Regions from separate parts of the Bradyrhizobium sp. A11 genome, predicted to be linked through region 2. Evidence: predicted binding sites of a transcription regulator. Region 2 holds the regulator's gene; each other region holds the start of a gene.
The links. Region 2 encodes LexA, which represses DNA repair genes until DNA is damaged. Its sites were predicted from a motif close to TGTTCNNNNTGTGTTCNG; they were not measured.

Region 1: the regulator LexA is predicted to act here: its motif matches at 1,566-1,583, upstream of WI560_RS30350 (helicase-related protein).
Region 3: the regulator LexA is predicted to act here: its motif matches at 2,368-2,385, upstream of WI560_RS07430 (DUF3072 domain-containing protein).

The regions. Positions count from the first base shown of each region.
Region 1 covers NZ_CP149509.1:6,448,051-6,453,551, reverse strand. Annotated here, with positions in the region: gene WI560_RS30355 (DUF3108 domain-containing protein) at 251-1,114, shown strand; gene WI560_RS30350 (helicase-related protein) at 1,860-5,321, shown strand; gene WI560_RS30345 (S4 domain-containing protein) at 5,436-5,501, shown strand, end outside.
Region 2 covers NZ_CP149509.1:3,116,614-3,122,114, forward strand. Annotated here, with positions in the region: gene WI560_RS14355 (ComEC/Rec2 family competence protein) at 1-1,893, shown strand, start outside; gene WI560_RS14360 (hypothetical protein) at 1,901-2,335, opposite strand; gene WI560_RS14365 (hypothetical protein) at 2,423-2,569, opposite strand; gene lexA (transcriptional repressor LexA) at 2,727-3,428, opposite strand; gene glp (gephyrin-like molybdotransferase Glp) at 3,604-4,815, opposite strand; gene WI560_RS14380 (hypothetical protein) at 5,024-5,230, opposite strand; gene WI560_RS14385 (HAD family hydrolase) at 5,395-5,501, opposite strand, start outside.
Region 3 covers NZ_CP149509.1:1,601,292-1,606,792, reverse strand. Annotated here, with positions in the region: gene WI560_RS07450 (HWE histidine kinase domain-containing protein) at 1-1,342, shown strand, start outside; gene WI560_RS07445 (hypothetical protein) at 1,429-1,734, opposite strand; gene WI560_RS07440 (hypothetical protein) at 1,793-2,050, shown strand; gene WI560_RS07435 (hypothetical protein) at 2,085-2,306, opposite strand; gene WI560_RS07430 (DUF3072 domain-containing protein) at 2,422-2,616, shown strand; gene WI560_RS07425 (DUF6496 domain-containing protein) at 2,712-3,002, shown strand; gene WI560_RS07420 (hypothetical protein) at 3,015-3,377, opposite strand; gene WI560_RS07415 (Do family serine endopeptidase) at 3,640-5,187, opposite strand; gene WI560_RS07410 (universal stress protein) at 5,394-5,501, shown strand, end outside.

The sequences.
Region 1 (5,501 bases), 3.3 Mb from region 2:
CCCCCCTCACCCCGACCCTCTCCCCGCAAGCGGGGCGAGGGGGAAGCGGGAGAGGTTTCGGAGCCCGCGGTGGCCCTCCCATCACCAAAACGGCAATGTTTGTCACGCCTTACCATCATATAAAGGGCGTATTCGCGCCTGAAGAGTTCGATGGAGTTCCCGGTTCGATAGGCCCGGACACATTGTTTGCCGCGGTTTCTGGCTTAAGTAGCAGCGTATCGCGGCCCGATTGGATTGTTTCGTGCTCATAATGCCCTTGTTTGCGCCCACATCGCGCTCCCTCCGGCCGCGCCTGGCCGGCTGGCTGGCGGCGTTCTGCGGCCTGGGCGTGCTGTGGGGCGCGGTGCCCGCGGCGGCGCAGGGCAAGCTCGAGGCGCAATATGAGGCCTCGCTGTCGGGCATTCCCGTCGGCAAGGGCGGATGGAACATCGATATCCAGGACGACGTGTATTCGGCGGCCGCCGCCGGCGGCACCACGGGCCTGCTGAAGTCCTTCACCGGCGGCTCCGGCACCGGCGCCGCGCAGGGCCGCATCGTCAATGGCGCGCTGGTTGCGACCGGCTACCAGGCCTCCACCACCACGCAGAAGAAGACCGAAGAGATCCGCATCACGCTCGACAAGGGCAACGTGAAGGATTTTTCCATCCTCCCCGAGCCGCCGGTCGATCCTGACCGCATCGTCGTCACCGACGCCCATCGCCGCGGCGTCTGGGACCCGATGACGGCCTCGCTGCTGCGCGTGCCCGGCAATGGCGACCCGGTCTCGCCCGAGGCCTGCCACAGCTCGGCCCCCGTGTTCGACGGCCGCATGCGCTACGACCTCAAGCTCGATTTCAAGCGCATGGAGACCGTGAAGGCGGAAAAGGGCTATCGCGGCCCGGTCGTGGTCTGCTCGCTCTATTTCGTGCCGGTCGCCGGCTACATCCCCGACCGCCCCGTGATCAAATACCTCGCCACCCAGCGCAACATCGAGATCGCCTTCGCGCCGGTGGCGGGCACCCGCATCCTGGTCCCGTTCTGGCTGAAAGTGCCGACGCCGCTCGGGCCGGCCATGCTGGAAGCGACCAGCTTCGTCACCACCGCCCAGCCGCCCCGCGTGGCGAAGACGCAGTAGGGCGGCCACGGCGGCGGTCTTGTTTACCCTCCCCTGGAGGGGGAGGGTCGGCGCACAGGGAGCGCAGCGACATGTGCGCCGGGGTGGGGTGATCTCTCCCCACGGGTGCTGTTCGTGTGGAGAGATCACCCCACCCCGCTCACGCTGCGCGCGATCGACCCTCCCCCTCCAGGGGAGGGTAAGAGAATCTTCGCAATATCAATGACTTCCCTACTGTGCATGGGGTTGTTTTCGCGAAAAATGGGTTGGGGAGGCTCCATCCGGGAATCCATTTGACTCCTCCCCGATTCTGATTCGACTCCGCGCCGTCCCCAACTTAAGGCTTTCCGCCCTCGAAACGTCACTTGTCCGAGGAGCGAAAACTCCATCTAGTCGTCGCCGACAGGCCTGGCGCGACATCTTGCGTGAACGGAACGGGACTCAATCTGGAGTCAGCGATTCGGCCGCGATTCGTTCTAGAGTCGTTCCGAAGCTTAAGGCGGACAGGAAAAGCGTCGCAAAGTGAGACAGTTGCGCGGGATTTTTCTCCCTCGCCCCGCTTGCGGGGAGAGGGTTGAGGTGAGGGGGAGTCTGCGCGGGGACGCTGACAGATGGACTCGCGGAGAGTCCCCACCCGGCGCTTCGCGCCGACCTCTCCCCGCAAGCGGGGCGAGGTGACTTTCAAGCGCTTCGCGCACAAGCCCCCGCCCCCGCCCCAATCCAGCACTGACATTCGCCCAAATCGCCACTACCTAATCCCTCAGACATGGCTTTTTCCTCCTCCCCCTTTGCTTCCGAGCGCACAGCGTCCGATCGCGTGCCTGGCGCTGGCGTCACCGCGGTGCTCGGACCGACCAACACCGGCAAGACCCATCTCGCCATCGAGCGGATGCTCGCGCATCCCTCGGGCATGATCGGCCTGCCGCTGCGCCTGCTCGCGCGCGAGGTCTACAACAAGATCGCCGCAAGGGTCGGCAGCGAGGCGGTCGCGCTCGTCACCGGCGAGGAGAAGATCAAGCCCAGGAATCCGCGCTATTGGGTCTCGACGGTCGAAGCCATGCCGCGCGACCTCGATCTCTCCTTCCTCGCCGTCGACGAGGTGCAGATCGCATCCGATCTCGAGCGCGGCCACGTCTTCACCGATCGCATCCTCAACCGCCGCGGCCGCGACGAGACGCTGCTCTTGGGCGCGGCCACCATGCGCCCGATCATCGAGCGCCTTCTGCCCGGCGTGTCCATGATCACGCGTCCCCGGCTGTCGCAGCTGGAATTCGCCGGCGACCGCAAGATCACGCGGCAGCCGCGCCGCACCGCCATCGTCGCGTTCTCGGCCGATGAAGTCTACGCCATCGCCGAGCTGATCCGCCGCCAGCACGGCGGCGCCGCTGTCGTTCTGGGCTCGCTGTCGCCGCGCACGCGCAACGCGCAGGTCGAGATGTTCCAGAACGGCGACGTCGATTATCTCGTCGCCACCGACGCCGTCGGCATGGGCCTCAATCTCGATGTCGACCACGTCGCCTTCGCCTCCGACCGCAAGTTCGACGGCTATCAGTTCCGCCGCCTGACGCCGTCCGAATTCGCGCAGATCGCCGGCCGCGCCGGCCGCGCCACCCGCAACGGCACCTTCGGCACCACGGGGCGCTGCGCGCCGTTCGAGCCCGAGCTCGTCAACGCGCTGCAGAACCACACCTTCGATGCCGTGAAGATGCTGCAATGGCGCAATTCGAAGCTGGATTTCTCCTCGCTCGGCGCGCTGCAGGTGTCGCTCAACCTCGCGCCCGGCCACGAGGCGCTGACGCGCGCGCCGATCGCCGAGGACATGCGCGTGCTCGACCACGCCGCCCGCGACGGCGAGGTGCGCGATATCGCACATGGCAAGATCGCTGTGGAACGGCTGTGGGAGGCCTGCCAGGTCCCCGACTACCGGAAACTGTCGCCGGCCGCCCATGCCGAGCTGGTGACGACGCTGTACGGCTTCCTGATGCGGAAGGGCTGCATCCCCGATGCCTGGTATGAAGCCCAGGTCACCCAGGCCGACCGCATCGACGGCGATATCGACACGCTGTCGGCCCGGATCGCGCAGATCCGCACCTGGACCTTTGTCGCCAACCGCCCGGACTGGCTGAAAGACCCCGAGCGCTGGCAGGGAATCACGCGGGAAGTCGAAAATAAATTATCGGATGCGCTCCATGAACGCTTGACTGAGCGTTTCGTTGATCGCCGGACCAGTGTATTGATGCGCCGCCTGCGGGAGAACACGAGCTTGAATACTGAAATCGGCAAGACCGGCGAAGTCATCGTCGAAGGCCATGTCATCGGCCGCCTCGACGGCTTCACCTTTGCACCGGACGCGGCGGAAGCCGGCTCCGATGCGAAAGCCTTGCAGGCTGCAGCGCAAGCGGTGCTCGCCGGCGAGATCAACATGCGCGCCGAACGGCTCGGCAACGCGCCGGACGACCAGTTCGTGCTGACCTCGGAAGGCATCATCCGCTGGACCGGCGATGCCGTGGCGCGGCTCTCTGCCGCAGAGGATGCGCTGCATCCGCGCATCCGCATCATCTCCGACGAGCGCCTGACCGGCGCCCCCCGCGACAAGGTGCAGGCGCGGCTCGAGCTCTGGCTCAAGACCCATATTGAGAAGCTGCTCGGGCCGATGTTCGAGCTCTCCAAGGCCGAGGACGTCACCGGCATCGCCCGCGGCATCGCCTTTCAGCTCGTCGAGGCGCTCGGCGTGCTCGAGCGTCCCAAGATCGCCAACGAGCTGAAGGATCTCGACCAGTCCTCGCGCGCGGTGCTGCGCAAATACGGCGTCCGCTTCGGCGCCTATCACATCTATTTCCCCGGCCTGCTCAAGCCCGCCGCGCGCGCGCTCGCCGCGCTGCTGTGGGCGCTGAAGCAGGACAATGTCGATCTGTCCTCGCTGTCCGGCGCGCAGCATCTGGCCTCCTCTGGGCGCACCTCGTTCCCGGTCGACAAGGCGCTGCCGCGCGATGCCTATCGCGTGCTCGGCTACAAGCAGGCCGGCGAGCGCGCCGTGCGCGTCGACATTCTGGAGCGTCTGGCCGATCTGATCCGCCCGGCGCTGGCCTGGCGCGAGAACGCATCCGGCGAGAAGCCCGCCGGCGCCTTCGACGGCCGCAGCTTCGTCGTGACGCAGGCGATGACCTCGCTCACCGGCTCCGCCGGCGAGGATTTTGCGTCGGTGCTGCGCGCGCTCGGCTATCGCATGGAGAAGCGTCCGCCGCTGCCGCCAAAGCCCGTCGTTGCCGAGCAGGTCGCGGCCGAGCAGGTCGTGACTGAAACGGTCGCGGCGGAGACGCCGCCGGTTGAAGGCAGCGCCGAGACCTCGACCGAGACTGCAACGGAGGCCGTTGCCGGCCTGCCCGAGGCACCGGCCGCATCCAGCGAAGTTGCCGCTGAAGCCGTCACGGTCGAAGATGCTCCCGGCATCGAGCCGCAGGACGAGCAGGCTCACGACGCCGCGCCCACGCCGGAAGCCTCCGCCGAGGCGCCCGTCACGCCGGAAGACGCCCCCGGCATCGCGCCGCCGGCGGAAGAGCCCACAGCGTCTCCGGAGGCTGCCGGCCTCGAGGCGGCTGCCGCCGAGGCCGCCGCAACGGAAGCCGCTGCATCGCCCGACGCTGCCGCGCCTGAGGCCGCGGCTCCGCCGGCCGAGCCCGAGCTGGTCGAGGTCTGGCGTCCCGGCGGCCGTCACGAGGATCGCAAGCCGCGCCACGAGCGCCACCGCCACCAGCGTCATCACAACAACCAGCGTGCGCAGGCGGGTAGCGAGGCGGGCGCTGCGAGCGCTGCGCCCGGCGAAGCCGCCGACGGCGAGAAGCGCAACGAACGCCATCGTCACGGCGGCCATCGCAAGGACGGCGGCAGAGACTTCCGCAAGCCGCGCGAAGGTGGCGGCGAAGGCGCGCCGCGTCCCGAGGGGCGCGACGACAAGCAGCGCCGCTTCGAGGGCAAGGATCGTGACAACAAGGATCGCGACAACAAGGGGCGTGATCGCGACAAGGGCAAGTTCGGCGGCGATCGCGACAAGGGCCGCGACAACCGTGGCCGCGACCGCGATAAGGGCCGCGACCGCCAGGGCGGTCCGTCGCTGCGCCCCTACGCCTCAAGCGCGAATCCGCGCGAGCGCGACCGGCCCGCCGATCCGAATTCGCCGTTCGCCAAGCTCGCCGCGCTGAAAGAGCAACTGTCCGGCCGCAAGGAATGACATAGCGTTTTCAAGCGAAGTGCGGAGCGGTTCGCGTGAAGAAAACGCGTCCAAGGGAGTAAAGCCACGACCGAGCGGCAGCGCCTCGACAAATGGCTGTGGCACGCGCGGGTGGTGAAGGCGCGCACCTCCGCGGCCGAGCTCGTCGTCACCGGCCATGTCCGCATCAACGGCACCCGC
Region 2 (5,501 bases):
ACCGTGCTGGCCAAGCCGCTCTATTCCGTGTCGCTGTCGGGCTTCGTCGAGACGCGCGACATCCGCGAGCGCACCGACCGCTTCGTGCTGCGCGTCACCGCCATGGAGGCGCAGCGCAGCGACGTCAGGCTCGATCGCGTCCGCCTGTCGGTGCGCAAGGGCACCGCGCCCGAGGTCGGCAGCTTCGTTCAGTTGAAAGCGCGGCTGATGCCGCCGCTCTCGCCGGTGCGCCCGGGTAGCTACGACTTCTCGCGGGATATGTTCTTTCAGGGCATCGGCGCCTCCGGCTTCGTGATGGGCGCGATCACGGCTTCGACCCCGCCGGACGCCGGCGGCCTGCGGCTGCGCTACGCCGCCTTCATGCAAGGCCTGCGCGATGCGATCGACGCGCGCATCCGCGCGACGCTCGAGGGCGACAACCGCGCGATCGCGACCGCGCTGCTCACCGGGCGGCGCGATGCGATCTCCGCGCCCGTCAACGACGCGATGTTCATCTCGGGGCTCGGGCACGTTCTCTCCATCTCCGGCTATCACATGGCGGTGGTCGCGGGCGTCGTTTTCTTCGCGGTGCGCGCGCTGCTGGCGTTGATCCCGGGCCTCACCGTCGGGTTCGCCATCAAGAAATGGTCGGCGGCCGCAGCTTTGGTGGCCGCCGCGTTCTATCTGCTGCTCTCGGGTGCCGAGGTCGCAACGCAGCGATCGTTCTTCATGACGGCGGTGGTGCTGATCGCGGTGATGGTCGACCGCCGCGCCATCACCTTCCGCACGCTGGCGGTGGCGGCGCTGATCGTGCTCGCGGTCGCGCCGGAGGCACTGGTGCATCCGAGCTTCCAGATGTCGTTTGCGGCAACGCTCGGTCTGGTGGCGCTGGTGCAGATCGGCATGCCGAACCTGCTGGCCGCGCCCGATCATTCGGCGACCGCACGCGTCGCGCTGTGGGGCGGCCGCGAGATCGCGATGTTGTTCCTGGCCTCGCTGATCGCGGGGCTTGCGACCACGCCCTATGCCGCCTTCCACTTCCATCGCGTCACGCCCTATGGCGTGCTCGCTAATCTCGGGGCGATGCCGGTGGTCTCAGTGCTGGTGATGCCAGCGGGGCTGTTGGGATTGCTCGCAGCGCCGTTCGGGCTCGATGGCGTGTTCTGGTGGCTGATGGGCCTGGGCATCGACTGGATGGTCGCGGTCTCGCGCTGGGTCGCGGCATTGCCGGGCGCGGTCGGCCGCATCCCGGCGTTCGGCATCGCGCCGCTGATCGCCGCGAGCCTCGGCATCATCCTGATGGGTCTGTTGCGCACGCCCTTGCGCTGGTGCGGTGCCGTGGTGCTGCTGGCGTCCATCGCCTGGGGCCTATCGGCACGGCAGCCTGATGTCCTGATTGCCGGGGACGGCGCCAGCGTCGCGGTGCGGGGCGGGGACGGGCGTCTGCACCTGATCAGGGCGGGCAAGGACAGTTTCCTGCTGAAGGAATGGCTGGCGGCCGACGCCGATCCGCGCGATGCCGCCAGCAGCACGTTGGCCGAGGGAGTGTCGTGCGACGAGGCCGGCTGCGTGACGCCGCTCGCCGATGGACGCCTGGTCGCGCTGGCCTCGCGCATCGAAGCGCTGGCGGACGATTGCAGCCGCGCCGCGCTGGTGGTGACGTCGCGGCCCGCGCCGCCCGATTGCGCGGCGATGGTGGTGGATCGGCAGCGGCTCGCTCGCCAGGGCGCGCTGGCGTTGACACGGCATGGCGACGGATTTGCGGTTGAGGCGGTCAAGGCGAGAGGTGCAAACCGCCCCTGGTCGCCGGCAGTCGCCGGCGAGGGCGATTTCGAAGGAGCCCTCATGCCGAAGGCGGCTCCGCGCGTCCGCGACGCAACGCCGTCGGAGGCCGATCTTCAGGCCGAGGACTGAGCTTTGATCAGCCGATCGGCAGGCGCGTGACCGGCGGCCGACTGTCGGCGATGATCTCAGGCTTGTGCTCGCGCTCGCCGACCGGCTGCGTCACCGGCAGCTGCAGCACGGTTGCGCGCTGGCCTTCGACCAGCTGAGTCACCAGCACGTATTTGCCGTCAGGAAATTCGATCGCGTCGTGATGGCGATCGGGAATGTGCGGATCGATCTTGCCGAACTTGCCGACGCGGGAGTTGACGGTGCGCGTCCAGATCCAGCGGTTGTCGTAACGGACGTTGTCGGCGAAGGCGAGCTCCGTCCCCGGCAGCAGGCAGACCGCAACGGAGAGATCGGCTTCGGAGGCGAAGCCGCGCGTCGAGGTGCCGCGGAAGGTTGTCGTGACGATCGTCTCGCCGACTTCGGCGGGACGCGTTGCGACGGCATGCAGGCTGTAGTCACACATCGGGTGCTCCTCATGCGAAGATAGCGACCCGCGTCTCGTCGAGGCGCAGGCCTCAATCAGAGTGGAAGCCTGCAACGCTCTGCTTGGTTATGGGCAAATCTGCGGCTCGCGTCCGCAGCGCGCGATCACATTATCTTTCCCGGATTCGATAGGAACAAACATCGCATCCTTGCATTTGGCCGGCGTATCGGCGCTGCCGGCACGCGCAGGGCTATCGCGTGTGGCGATGGTCACCAGCCGCCTCCACAGCGTCATGGCCGGGCTTGTCCCGGCCATCCACGCCTTCCACGCAGCACAATGAACGTGGATGCCCGGGACAAGCCCGGGCATGACGACCTCTGCAAAATTCAAATGCGATTGCCGAAGCGCGCCCGGCGCTTGATGCTCGGTATCAGTACTTCCGGTAAAGCCCGATCAGCTTGCCCTGAATCTTCACGCGGTTCGGCGGCAGGATGCGCACCTCATAAGCGGCATTGGCCGGCTCGAGTGCGATCGAGGCGCCGCGGCGGCGGAAGCGCTTGAGCGTGGCCTCCTCGTCGTCGATCAGCGCCACCACGATGTCGCCGGTATCGGCGCTCTCGTTGCGCTGGATCAGCGCCATGTCGCCGTCGAGGATGCCGGCTTCCACCATGGAATCGCCGCGCACTTCGAGCGCGTAGTGCTCGCCCGAGCCGAGCATGTCGGGCGGCACGCTGATGGTGTGGCTGCGGGTCTGCAACGCCTCGATCGGCGTGCCGGCCGCGATACGGCCCATCACGGGCACCGCCACCGGCCGCTCACCCTCGTCCATGGAGGGGCTGGAGCTCGTGCGAACCTTGCCGAGATTGCCCTCGATGACGCTCGGCGTGAAGCCGCGCCGGGCGCCGGCGGCAGCCTGGAGCTCGGGCAGCTTGATCACTTCGATGGCGCGTGCGCGGTTGGGCAGGCGGCGGATGAAGCCACGCTCCTCGAGCGCGGTGATCAGGCGGTGGATGCCCGACTTCGAGCGCAGGTCGAGCGCATCCTTCATCTCGTCGAAGGAGGGCGGCACACCGCTTTCCTTCAAACGTTCGCTGATGAACCTCAGAAGCTCGTATTGTTTGCGAGTTAACATCTCGACCAAAGTCCCCCGGTTGATGTCGTTCGATTCCGAGACGATGAGTTCAGCGATAAGTCGCTACATGCTCGAAACAAATCATGAACGGACACTATATGTTCGATACATGTTCCGCAACTGCTTAATTTACCGTGAACGGCGGCGATCTCGCGGAATGCGTGTGGCCGTGCACTCAGACGGGGAGACGCAGCACCTCGCAAGGGCTGCCCGCCTCGGCCTTCGGCGCGAACGGTGCGCGCACGAGAAGTACCTGTGCCGCAGCAAGATTCGCAAGCAGAGAGGAATCCTGATGGCTGACGGGAACGGCGACTTGCGCACCATCGTCGCGCAGTTCCAGGCGCGCGCGCAGATAATCCTCGCGCTGGTCGTTGGCGCCGAGATCCTTGCCCAGCACGGCGCGCTCGCGGCGATGATGAATCACTGAACGGCCCGACAAGGCGCGAATCAACGGCACCATGAACAGGAATGCGCACACGTAGGACGACACGGGATTGCCGGGCAGGCCGATCACGCGCATCGCTCCGAGCCGTCCGTGCATCATCGGCTTGCCGGGCCGGATCGCGATCTTCCAGAACGCCATCGAGATGCCTTCGCCCCGCAGCGCCTGCTGGACCAGATCATGGTCGCCGACCGATGCGCCGCCGGTCGTGATCAGGATGTCAGCACCGCACTCGCGGGCGCGGCGGATACCGGCGGAGGTGGCCTGCAGCGTGTCGGCGGCGACACCGAGGTCGATGGTCTCGGCGCCCTCGCTGCGGGCGAGCGCGTGCAGGGCGTAGCCGTTGGAATAGACGATCTGGCCGTGCCCGGGCGTGGTGCCCGGCCTCACCAGCTCGTCGCCGGTGGCGAGGATCGCAACCTTGGGACGGCTGCATACCGCGAGGTCGGGATGATTCATCGCCGCTGCAAGCGCGAGATCGCGCTCCGTCAGGCGGGTTCCCTTGCGCAGGAGCACGTCACCCTCGCGGAAATCGACGCCGGCCGGGCGGACGTGCCGTCCGGCGATCGCGGCTTCCTTGATGGTGACGCTGTTGCCGTCCGCGACAGTGTCCTCCTGGATCACGACCGCGTCCGCTCCGTCCGGGATGACGCCGCCGGTGAAGATCCGCACGGCTTCGCCGGCGCCAACCGCTCTCGTGAAAGGACGGCCGGCTGCGATCTCGCCGATCACCGTCAGCCGGGAATCGACCGTTGCCGCATCGGCCGCGCGCACGGCGTAGCCGTCCATCGCCGACATCGCCTGCGGCGGCTGCGTGCGGCGCGCCGCGACGTCATGCGCGAGCACGCGGTGATAGGCCTCGTCGAGCGAAACCATCTGTTCAGGCAGCGGCTCTGCACCTGCCAGCACCGCAGCAAGGGCGTCGGAAACCGGCATCAGGGCCACGGGCGAAACTCCTGCTCGCACATCGTTCAATGGGGCGGCGAGAGTTCTAGCTGACTGCAGACGCGAGGCAAAGCAGCACGCAGGATGATCTATCCTGCGTGCTCTCCGAGATCGAGCAAGTGCAAGTTCGCACACGTGATTCTAAAGGCGAAACGGCCGGCATGACCCTGGCCAACACTGAGCTGGCCAGCGCGCCCCGCTCATGTGTTCAAGGTGCCGTGGGATCGTCCGGGCTGATGTCCCATGCGACGTCGGGAGGTTTGGGGCCTTGGTCCTTGTCGGGGAGCGGATCGGCCTGCGATTTCAGGTCCGCAGCCTTGCTGATCAGCTTGGCGGAAAGCTCGGAATCCGAGGTGGTTCTGGCGAACTCAAGCAACAGAGAGGCTTGCTTGGTGAGGTAGGTTTTGCCCAGCACGTCGATCAGTCCCAATGTAGAAGTCCCAACGGACTCATGAGTCCGAAGGGTGGTATTCCGTTCCGGGAACTCTGTATAAAAATGCACAAAGGGGGCGGGTTCCACAGATTTTGTTTAGTTCCGGACGCGGTTTGCAGTGGGCTCCTTCTGATCAGGGGCCGGGATCAAATGCCCAACGCCTTCAATGCGTTCCCGACGTCGCGCGGCGATGTCACGTGCACCGCCGTCAATCCGCGCGCCCGCGCGCCCTCGATGTTCTCTTCGAGATCGT
Region 3 (5,501 bases), 1.5 Mb from region 2:
CGCGGTGATCCTCGTCGACGTCTGCATGCCCGAGCTCGACGGCTTCGAGCTCGCCGCGATGATCCGCGAGCATCCACGCTTCCAGAAGACCGCGATGATCTTCATCTCCGCCATCCAGGTCAGCGACATCGACCGGTTGCGCGGCTACGAGATGGGCGCGGTCGACTACGTGCCGGTCCCGGTCGTGCCGGAAGTCCTGCGCGCCAAGATCAAGGTGTTTGCCGAGCTCTACCGCAAGACCCGCGAGCTCGAACGGCTGAACCAGGAGCTTGAGGATCGCGTCCGCGCCCGCACGGCGGAACTGGAGAACTCCACGGCGAAGCTGCGCGAGAGCGAACAACGACGCAGCATGGCGATCGCAGCCGGCAAGATGGGATCCTGGGATTGGGACTGGATCAGCGGCGACTGGATGTGGGACGAAGGGCAGTATCGCATCTTCGGCGTCAGCCCCGAGAGCTTCGAGGTCAACCCGGCCAACGTTCAAGCGCTGCTGCATCCGGACGACGTCGATCAGCTGCGCAAGGCGATCGCCGAGTTCAACAGAGGCACGCGGGCCTACGAGACCGAGTTCCGCATCATGCGGCCGGACGGAGAAGTACGCTGGTGCGTCGGCACGGCGGCGGCAACGGTGGACGACAGCGGTCGCGTCGTCCGCGTCAGCGGCGTCACCGTGGATATCACCGAACGCAAGCGTGCCGAGGAACGGCAGAACCTGCTGGCGCGGGAGGTCGATCATCGCGCCAAGAACGCGCTGGCCCTGGCGCAGTCGATCGTTCGTCTGACCCGGGCCGACGAGGTCAAGGCCTATGTCAACGCCGTCGAGGGACGGATCAATGCGCTGGCGCGCGTGCACACCATCCTGTCGCTGTCGAGCTGGCAGGGTGCCGAGCTCTCCAGGCTGATCGACGAGGAGCTCGCGCCCTACTCGCTCGGCGGCCAGATCATATTGGCAGGTCCGGAGGTCCAGTTGCTGCCGACCACGGCCCAGACGCTGGCGCTCGCCCTGCACGAGCTCTTCACCAACTCGGCCAAATACGGCGCCCTCTCGACCAGGTCGGGACGGCTCACGATCGGCTGGCAGGTCGAGGACCAATTGCTGACGCTGAGCTGGGAGGAATCGGGCGGTCCGCTCGTCATGCCTCCGAAATCGCGCGGCTTCGGCACGCGGAGCCTGCTGGCGAGCGTCGAGTCACAGCTCGGCGGACAAGCGCGGTTCGATTGGCGCGCCGAGGGCCTGTTGTGCCGCCTGGAGGTGCCGTTGACCCGCAAGACGGGGGCGACGGCCCCATCCGGGAAGTTCGAGGACGCCGGCTCCGCCGAATTGCAGCGCGCATCCGGTTAGCGAATGGCGACCGGTTCGCCTCGAGTGGATACGCCAAGGCGATAAGCGAGTGCGTCCGTTCCGTTTCAGACGGAGCGGAAAAAGCATCAGCCGGACGCGGCGCTCGTCATGCGTCGCGCCATTCGCGGGTCGCGCGCAACCCGCCCCTCGAGCCAGGCTTCCGTCTGGGCGAGATCGCGCAATGCCCTGGCATAGCGGCGCGCCGCGCTTCGCTCCGCCCCGCGTGGCAGCTTGCGGGCCTTGTGAAGGATGTCCGCCGCTGCGTTACGATAGGCCAGCGAGCGGTAGAGAAAGACCACCTTACCCATATCGATGTTCCCGTTTTGCTGAGCCTCATCCTCGCAAGCCCAGCATGAACGTCGGATGAAGCCGGCCGGTGACAATTCCTTCATTCGTCTGGAACCAGCGAATTGTCGCCCGCGTTGCATGCCAAATCGGGATACAGTTCCCATGCGCACAAAAAAGTCGTCAGACCTGATTTCTGCGACCGGCCTCATCAAGCTGATGACGCACGCATTGATGGGCGCCGCCCTCGGCCTCGTCTTCAGTCTCGCGCTGATCCTGTGCAATCCCGCCGTCGCCAGCCTGCTCGCCAATGGCGGAAGCCAGACCGTGATCGTCTTCGCACTCACATTGGTGACGACCTTCGCGATCGGCGCGACACTCACCGGCGTCGTGTTCATCATCGTCGAGGACAAGCAATCCTGAAACGCGCGTGAGGCGCGGCGCCTCCCCCACGATGTCAGCGCCGTGGGGCCGCTCGCTCGGCCTTACCGATTGTCTTCACGAGACGAAGGCGCACCCGGTCGTGGACGTCGGGCAGGACATCGCTGCCGCCGGCCGCCTTCCACTCGCCGATCAGCAAGGTGATCTTTCGGCGTAGATCCAGCTGCGCCAGCGCGTGTTCGGCGCAATCGCGATCCCCGTTGATGCGATCCCGCACGGACGCCTCGACATCGGCCATCTCCAGCCTCAAGGCGCTGATTTTACGTCGGATTTCATTAATTCTGTTGTCCATGGCTTGTTAGAACAAAATAAGAACATATAGTCAAGCCACGATTTGGATACGGAGACGCCGGATGCAGGTTCAAGGTAAATACGACGCCAGGATCTTTCTCGCCGAGCAGATGACCCGGGCGCAGGGGCTGAGGCTGAAGCGGTTGAGCGAAGAGGCCTATCAGCCCGCACAATATGCGCGCGATCTGTCCTTCACCGAGGCCGCGCGGCGCATCCAGGTGCTGGAAGCCGAGATCGAGCTGGCGAACTCCTTCTAGGGGTCCACCTGGCTAGGGGCGTGCCTGGCCCTGGCCTGCTGTTTCGGAACCATGGTGGGTCCGGATGGTTTTCCTGAGCCAACGGAGAATCATGCATGGCACGCAAGGCAAAGAAACGCCGCTACTCACCCAGCTCCGGCAGCGAGGTCGAAAGCGAGATGCGGCGCTACAAGAAGGGCACCGCCAAGAGCGGCCGCAAAGGCCGTGGCGGGCGCGTGAAGAGCCGCAAGCAGGCGATCGCGATCGGGCTGTCGAAGGCGCGCAAGAAGGGCAAGAAGGTCCCGAAGAAAGCTGCCAAGAAGACGTCGTCCAAGAAGCGGACGACCAAGAAGACAGCCAAGAAATCGTCGAAGAAATCGTCGAAGCGCAAATCCAGCAAGCGTTGACGCTGTCCTGTCTCAGATCATGCTGCCCGGCATGAAGCAGCGGATCGAGACCCCGAACGCGGTCTTCACCGGCCACACCATGGTGCGGCCGGCGCGGTTCGGCTCGGTGATGACGGCTTCATCCGGCACGTCGATCCACTCGCCGTCGAGACGCACGCGATAACGCCCGTTGTGCGATTCCCAATCGGGATCAGCGACGGCAAATCCGTCGGCGTCCGAGCAGCACGGACCGAGGTGGCTGCGCAGGCTGTCGAACCACGGCTTGAGCGGCGAGTTCGCGTAGCGGCCGTCGTCACGACCGAGCGCGGCTCCATCCCAGAGCACGAACGGCGCCGCAAGCAGCGCACCCCTCAGCGAGAGCTTCAATCGATCCATGTCGGCACCGATCAAATCCGAACCACCGGCAGTTCCACAAAGCGGCCGGAGGTGCGAAGTTACGCTTGCAACCCGTTCGCGGCGTCATTGCCGCGGCGGGCAAGTTCGAAGTGTGATGGGCGAACACGGCTTTTTCATATGAACCGGGTCACCATCCCTGCCGTTAACGAGAATGTTATCGAGTGGCGTCGCAAATCCTGACGGTGGACGAAAAAGGCGGCCCGAGGGCCGCCTTCTTGATGTCTGCCGATAGCTGTTCGCCTCAGGCGAGCGGCACCGCGACGAACCTCGTCGCCTCGGCGCTTCTGACCTGCAACAGCACGCTGCGCTTGCCGGACGATTTGGCCTCCGCCAGCTCGGAGCGGACATCGCCGACATTGGCCACGGCCTTGCCGCCGACGTTGAGGATGACGTCGCCGGTCTGGATGCCGCGCTGCGCCGCCGGCCCTTGCGGATCGACCTCGGTGACGACAACGCCCTTCTGACCGGCGCCCTGGACCTCAGCGGCGGGGGCCAGGCCGAGCCCGAGACGTGGCGTGCCGGCGCTCGGCTGCTCTCTGCCCTCGCGGGCGCCGCGATTTGCGTTGGCCTGCCGCTCGTTCGGCAACTCGCCGAGGGCGAGCGTCAACGTCTTGGTCGTGCCGTTGTGGAAGACGTCGAGCTTCACCGAGCTGCCCGGGGCCAGAGTGGCGATGGTGCGGGCGAGGTCGCGGGAGTCCTTGATCGCGGTGCCGTTGACGGCGGTGATGACGTCACCCGCGGCGATGCCGGCCTTCGCCGCCGGGCTGCCGTCCTGCGGATTGTCGACGATGGCGCCGCGCGCCTCCTTCAGGCCGAGGCTGTCGGCGATGTCGGCCGTCACCGGCTGCACCTGCACGCCGAGCCAGCCGCGGGTGACCGCGCCCTTGTCCTTCAGCTGCGCGACGACGAGCTTTGCGGTCGAGGCCGGAATGTCGAAGCCGATGCCGACCGAGCCGCCGGAGGGCGAGAAGATCGCGGTGTTCACGCCGATCACGTTGCCGTTCATGTCGAAGGCCGGGCCCCCGGAATTGCCCTTGTTGATGGGCGCGTCGATCTGGATGAAGTCGTCATAGGGACCGTTGCCGATGTCGCGGCCGCTGGCCGAGACGATGCCGGCGGTCACGGTACCGCCGAGACCGAAGGGATTGCCGACCGCGACCACCCAGTCGCCAATGCGCGGCTTCTGGTCGGAGAATGTGACGAACGGAAAGTCCCTTTTGCCGTCGACCTTGATCAGCGCGAGATCCGTCTTCGGGTCGGTGCCGACGACCTTCGCGGTATAGCTGGTGCCGTCATCCATCGTCACCTGCACCGAGGCGGCGTGGTCGACGACGTGGTTGTTGGTCACGGCATAGCCGTCGGCGGAGATGAAGAAGCCGGAGCCTTCGCCGGTGATCATCTGATGGCGCTGGCGCGGCATGCCGTTCGGCTCGCCCGGGAAGCGGAAGCCGAACTGCCGCGAGAACTGGTCGAACGGCGTCTCCCCGTCGGATTCCATCCGGTTCTGTTGCAGCATGGCGCTCTTGTCGTTGTCCTGGTCGATCCTGACCCGCACCGAGATGACGGCCGGCTTGACCTTGCTGACGAGGTCGCCGAAGCCCGGCGGCGTCGCGGCGGTCTCGGCGGCCTGGGCCGGCGCGACGAAGGAGATCGGGCCGAACTTTGAGGCGCCGGGTGAAGCCGCCAGCACAGCCACGCCGAGCGCGGCCACGGTGCCGAGCAGCGCGAGCCGGCGCGGCCTCAAAATCTTGCGGGAAGTCGGGGTGTCGGAATTGGCGCGATCGTTCATGTCGGAATGTCCATGTTGGAAAGGTGTCGCCTTGCGTCCAACATGGACATCGTCACCTTACGGCGTCCCGTCCATCCGATTAAATCTTGGCAAAGAACGAGCGATGGCTGCGGCGAGGTCGTCCCGCGCATTTGATGCACCTCAACGCGGGTCCGCCGGGCAGTGAAAGACTGCGGCCACCGGATGATGTCCATCGGAGGCACCCCATGTACAAAGACATTCTCGTCCACATTCCCACCGAACGCCCCATGCGTGCCGCGATCGATGGCTCGGTTTCGCTCGCGGCGCAGTTCAACGCCCATCTCGACGCGGTC